Linked DNA regions of Runella sp. SP2. The protein of the gene in region 2 interacts with the protein of the main gene of each other region in a pairwise test. Links are inferred from orthologs where the notes say so. Each region holds a gene or a part of one and is shown on either strand. Other genes may lie near its edges.

The links.
Region 1: the proteins of DTQ70_RS19810 (region 2) and groL interact in binary tests that used the Escherichia coli proteins (3 or more experiments, as listed by UniProt). The link is inferred for Runella sp. SP2 from one-to-one orthologs.

Annotation. Positions count from the first base shown.
Region 1 is NZ_CP031030.1:1,373,491-1,376,723, forward strand. What follows is about bases 269-3,169. They hold groL (chaperonin GroEL), read right to left. Parts: upstream 2,589-3,169; coding sequence 948-2,588; downstream 269-947. Other genes in these bases: lon (endopeptidase La), read right to left, coding at 269-596; groES (co-chaperone GroES), read right to left, coding at 2,704-2,982. In the rest of the region: more of lon, read right to left, coding at 1-268.
Region 2 is NZ_CP031030.1:4,932,675-4,935,820, reverse strand. What follows is about bases 237-3,050. They hold DTQ70_RS19810 (ABC transporter ATP-binding protein), read right to left. Parts: upstream 2,110-3,050; coding sequence 1,363-2,109; downstream 237-1,362. Other genes in these bases: tatC (twin-arginine translocase subunit TatC), read right to left, coding at 2,127-3,029; DTQ70_RS19815 (hypothetical protein), read left to right, coding at 928-1,383; DTQ70_RS19820 (arsenate reductase), read right to left, coding at 526-861; wecB (non-hydrolyzing UDP-N-acetylglucosamine 2-epimerase), read right to left, coding at 237-529. In the rest of the region: more of wecB, read right to left, coding at 1-236. UniProt on the Escherichia coli protein: Part of the ABC transporter complex MlaFEDB, which is involved in a phospholipid transport pathway that maintains lipid asymmetry in the outer membrane by retrograde trafficking of phospholipids from the outer membrane to the inner membrane.

The DNA.
Region 1 (3,233 bases), 3.6 Mb from region 2 along the record:
AAAAACGTTGGACTTTCTATGTTATCCAAAGCGATACGCGCTTCTTGAGGAATATCTGGATTGAGACGAAGAATTCTGTGTGCGGAGTCACGCAGCGACTGAATGAGTGCTTTTGACTCTTTTTTGTTTTGATTGGGAAAGTAATCTTCGATGGGAGATACTTTAGCAATCATATAAGGCTCTTCGCGAACGTAATCACTAACCCTAAAACGTTGGCGTCCTTGTAAAATAATTGTGGTGTTACCGTCGGGAAGGGTAATCATTTTGATGATGTAGCCCATCGTCCCAATGTCGTACAAATCTGTACTGGTAGGTTCGGCTTTATCCTGATTTTTTTGGGCAATGACCCCAATAATTCGGTCGCCTTTGTACGCCTTTTTAACCAAACGAATGGATTTCTGGCGTCCGACTGTCACAGGGATGACCATGCCAGGGAACAAAACGGTATTCCTAAGGGGAAGAATGGCTAGTTCATCGGGCATTTCAATCGGCTCATCGTCGCCTTCAGGACCTCCAAGGGGAAGTATTTCGAGGTTATCAATGTCTGATTCCGCCAACATGAGTCGAGTATATAGTTCGTTTGGGTCAATTTTCATGATTGGGCTGTCATTTTGACAGTGCTTATTTAAAAACTTAAAATAACAAAATTTTAACGATTTTTTAGCTATGCTAAGGGCAGGAGAAATGAAATCAATTGTTTGTTAGACGGAAACTAATGAAAATGTATTGGTGTAAAGGGAAAAATTTTGTTATTCTAACTACTTAAGCAAGTACGAATACTGAGTATTTTCTGTATAAAACTACTTAAAATGTTTTCTGGCGTAAGTAACAACCTGTTAACTTTAACCAATACAATTAACGATTAACTGTAGGTAAATATTGGTCGAAATAAAAGCCCCCGGAAGTCCGAGGGCTTTCGTTGTATGCTACTATGAGGAAGCTCTTGATTACATCATGCCGCCCATGCCACCACCGTGACCGTGAGCACCTGCACCTGCGCCAGCGCTTTCTTCTGGTTCGTCAGCAATCATACACTCAGTTGTCAACAACAAACCTGCGATAGACGCAGCGTTTTCAAGTGCCAAACGAGTTACTTTCTTAGGGTCGATGATACCTGCTGCGAAAAGATCTTCGTAAGTGTCGTTTTTGGCGTTGTAACCAAAACCGCCTTTTTCATCTTTGATGCGGTTGATAACTACCGAACCTTCGCCACCTGCGTTGGCAACGATGGTACGAAGTGGAGACTCCAACGCTTGACGAATGATGTTGATACCTGTGTTTTCATCATCGTTTGAAGCTTGAATATCATCCAATGCAGAGATGGCACGGATAAGTGCAACACCACCACCAGTTACGATACCTTCTTCAACCGCAGCGCGAGTTGCGTGAAGGGCGTCATCTACGCGGTCTTTTTTCTCTTTCATTTCAACTTCCGTAGCAGCACCAATGTAAAGGATAGCTACGCCACCTGACAATTTCGCCAAACGCTCTTGCAATTTTTCGCGATCGTAGTCAGAAGTTGTATTTTCGATTTGTGATTTAATTTGGTTAACACGGGCTTTGATTTGCTCTTGGTCACCCGAACCGTTCACAATCGTTGAGTTGTCTTTGTCAATGATGATTTTCTCGCAGTGACCTAGGTAAGAAAGGTCAGCGTTTTCCAATTTGAAACCACGCTCTTCGGCGATAACTGTACCGCCAGTCAAGATTGCGATGTCTTCCAACATGGCTTTACGACGGTCGCCAAAACCTGGCGCTTTTACCGCACACACTTTCAAGGCACCACGGATTTTGTTTACTACCAATGTTGCAAGCGCTTCGCCATCTACGTCTTCAGCGATGATCAACAATGGACGGCCAGTTTGAGCAACACCTTCCAATACAGGCAACAATTCTTTCATTGAAGATACTTTCTTCTCAGAAATCAAGATGAAAGGTTTCTCCAATTCGGCTTCCATTTTTTCCGCGTTTGTCACGAAATATGGTGACAAATAACCACGGTCAAACTGCATACCTTCTACTGTTTTTACTTCAGTTTCAGTACCGCGAGCTTCTTCAACTGTGATTACCCCTTCAGTACCTACTTTTTTCATGGCGTCAGCAATCATGTTACCGATTTCTTCGTCATGGTTAGCTGAGATAGTAGCAACTTGAGCAATTTTGCTGAAATCGTCGCCTACCGTTTGGGCTTGAGAAGCAAGGTTAGCAGTTACGGCCAAAACAGCTTTATCGATACCACGCTTCAAATCCATTGGGTTTGCACCAGCGGCTACGTTTTTAGAACCGATCGCATAAATCGCTTGCGCCAATACAGTCGCAGTCGTTGTACCATCCCCAGCAGCATCGGCAGTTTTAGAAGCAACTTCTTTCACGAGTTGAGCACCCATGTTTTCCATCGCATCTTTCAATTCGATTTCTTTCGCTACTGTTACACCGTCTTTGGTGATAGCAGGTGAGCCGAATTTCTTGTCAATGATAACGTTACGGCCTTTAGGTCCGAGCGTTACTTTTACTGCGTTAGCAAGTGTATCAACACCTTTTTTGATTTTGTCACGAGCTTCTGTATCGAAGAATATTTTCTTTGCCATTGTTTTTTAATTTGAAAATTATGGAATTTGGAAATTTGAAAATAGAGCAACTGAAAACTGGGCTGATATACATTATCAAATTACCGAATTATCAAATTGCCACATTTGCATTGATTTAGATAATAGCGAAAATGTCAGATTCGCGCATGATAAGGTACTCTTGGCCTTCAACGGTGATTTCGGTACCAGCGTACTTACCATACAAAATAGTATCTCCTACTTTTACTGTTAGGGGCTCGTCTTTTTTACCTGGACCTACTGCTACTACAGTACCACGTTGTGGTTTTTCTTTTGCAGTGTCTGGAATGATGATTCCAAATGCAGTTTTTTCTTCAGCAGGTGCAGTTTGCACTAGAACGCGATCAGCTAATGGTTTAACTTTTACTTCTGACATGATTATCAGGGGTTTTGATGGTTTTACAACTATTGGAACTTAGTACTAAGTTTTGTCGTCTCTTTTTAACTCATTTTCTATGCCAGCTCAAAAATTGAATTATAGTCTGACATTTTTTCAGTTTTTGTAGTAAAGACTTGGGAAAGTCTGACATTGTCAAAATAATCATTGGGAGATTTCAAAAAAAACTTTGATATTATTTGGTTGTGCTGCTTTTTTTTGTAATTTGGGACAGTCGAAGGAAGAGGTGG
Region 2 (3,146 bases):
GCGCGTCTATGACGGTATTCCCTGTTTTGACAATCACATTTGGGGCAACACCTTCACGCAACAAAGCTTCCACATTGCGGTCGGTAGGGGCGAAATAATAGTTGGCAAGGCGGTCGGTGATGAGGCGATTGGCTTCTTCAGGAAAAGGCGATTGCAGGTTTCCCGTGCGTAGTCCTGCCTCAACGTGGCCTATTTTAATGCCAGCGTAAAAAGCCGCCAACGACGTAGCCATGCAAGTAGTGGTATCGCCGTGTACAAGCACGAGGTCGGGGCGATACGACTGGAAAAGGGTACGCAACCCCGTGAGGATTCGACACGTGACGTCGGTCAAATCTTGCCCTGCTTGCATGATGTTGAGGTCAAAATCAGGCGTCAGCTCAAATAATTCGAGCACTTGGTCGAGCATGTGGCGGTGCTGACCCGTTACGCATAACTTATGCTCAAAATGTGGGTGGTGGCGGAGCTGACGCACCAGCATGGCCATTTTGATGGCCTCGGGGCGAGTGCCAAAAACAGTAAGGATTTTCATAATCCTTCGGGTTTCCAACCAATTTTTACGATTTTCCCACTGTTTTCAATCACAGGGCGCTTAATCAAAGAAGGTTTTTCGAGCATCAATTCAAGGGCACTTTGCGAATCTACAATCGCTGCTTTTTGCTCGTCAGAAAGTGCTTTAAAGGTAGTGCCTGCTTTATTTACTAACTTCGTCCAATCGGTTTGAGAGAGCCAATTTTCAATCGTTTCGCGCGAAATTCCTTGCTTTTTATAGTCATGGAATAAGAATTCCATTTGGTTGGATTTGAGCCAATTGAGCGTTTTTTTGATGGTGTCGCAGTTGGAGATACCGTAAACTGTAAGCATAGAATAAAAGATGGTCGAAAAGCCCAAAAGTAGAAAACTTTTTGCAGAGCAGGAAGTTTATATTGCATGAAATTACGTATTCAAACGCATGTAAGTCAGCCTTACCAAGTGGTTTGGCAAGGGTTCAATGAGGAATTGTTTCGCAAGCTTAGCCCACCCTTTCCTCCTGTGCGCGTAGTACGGTTTGATGGTTGCTTAGCGGGCAATACGGTGGTATTGGAGCTTAATTTTTTGCTTTTTAAACAGCAATGGATAAGCTACATCAGGGAACAGCAGTCGTCCGAATCGGAGATTTATTTTGTTGATGAGGGAACAAAACTGCCTTTTTTCTTGCGCTTTTGGCGACATCGTCACCGAATCGTTCGCCAAGAAGCAGGCGGTACAATCATTGCGGACGAAATCGAATTTAAAACACCTCTTTGGGTAACCGACTATTTGATGTACCCGTTGTTGTGGGCGCAGTTTGCCTACCGAAAACCCATTTATAAGAAAGCGTTTGCGTTATCTTCCCATCTCTCGTAGGCGCTTGCTGGCAAAGACAAACTCGTTGAGCTCTTTAACATCGGCTTGGAGAATGGTGTTGTTGTCGCCTTCCCAGAGTTTATAGCCTTTGTAAAGAAACATTACTTTCTCCCCAATTTCGAGTACAGAGTTCATGTCGTGCGTAATGACGACGGTGGTGATGTTATACTCGTCCGTAATTTCTTTGATTAGTTCATCAATTTTAATCGAAGTAAGTGGATCGAGGCCCGAGTTGGGTTCGTCGCAAAACAAATACTTGGGGTTCATTACAATTGCCCGAGCAATACCGACGCGTTTTTTCATCCCCCCGCTAATTTCAGAAGGCATCCGATTGACGGCATGGTCAAGCCCCACCCGCGTGAGACAAACCATGACACGGTCGTTTTTTTCGCTCTCGCTCATGTCGGTGAGCATATCAAGCGGAAAACGTACGTTTTGGGCTACGGTTTTAGAGTCAAATAATGCCCCACCCTGAAACAAAACCCCCATTTCGCGGCGAACTTGCTTTCGTACTTCTTCGTCGCTGTTCCAAAAATCGCGACCGTTGTAAAGTACTTGGCCGTTGTCGGGGCGAATAAGACCAATCAAGCATTTGAGCAAAACGCTTTTTCCTGTACCACTACCGCCAATGATGAGGCTGGTGTCACCAGGCTTAAATGTGCCTGAGACACCTCCCAATACGATTCGCCCTTCAAACGATTTTTGTATATCAATAAACTGAATCATTTATGCTATGATTTTCATTAGACGTCGGCGTCGGGTGTCCAAGGGTTGTTAAAAGCATCGTCTTCCTCTTGTTTGGCTTCCAATTCAGCGTCTGCTTTTTTGTTGCGTTCTACCCAGGCCGATACAAAAATACTGATTTCGTAAAGCAACGAAAGCGGCAAAGCCACCAATACTTGGCTAAGTACATCAGGCGAAGGCGTGATGATTGCGGCTAAGATAAGAATGACCACAAAGGCGTGACGACGGTATTCCCGCATGAAGCGTGGATTGAGAAAACCAATTTTAGAAAGAACAAACGCCACAACAGGCAATTGGAACGTAAGACCGCAAGCGAGCGTCAAGATTGAAATTAATCCTACGTACGACGTAATATCGAATTGGTTTTTGATGCGCGGGTCAAGCTTAAAATTGGCAAGGAAGTTGATGGCCAATGGAGCAACGACGTAATAACCAAAAAGCACCCCTGACATAAACAAAAACGTAACGTAAAATACCGCCCCGCGCGACATTTTGCGCTCAGAAGGTTTCAAGCCAGGTTTGATGAAACGCCAAACTTCCCAAAACGCGTAAGGAAAAGCAAAGAGAAGGCCAATGATAAGCGCTGACATGAGCGCCATCGTAAATTGCCCAGCCATTTCGCGGCTTTGAAGTTCAAAATCAAGCTGGTCGATGCAAAGCCCCTGAGCCCCCGTGAAATCGGCGATTTTACACAACATTCGGTAGGTCCAGAAATCCGAACGAGAGGGGGCCAAAATAATTTTATCGTATATCTCTTCAATAAAGATGAATGCCCCAATGGTAAAAACAATAATTGCACCTACAGCTCGGATAACGTGCCAGCGTAGTTCTTCGAGGTGCTCAATGAACGTCATTTCTGATTCTTCGTGGGTGGGGTTGTCAAATTCTTGATCGAGTGGCATTTTGTTTCAAATAAGGAATGATTGGTAATGTATAGGAACTACAAAGGTACGCGCTTAGACGTGTTTGCATTACAATTTCTTTAAAAATAAGGTTCTGTTTTGGGCATCTAAGAGGTT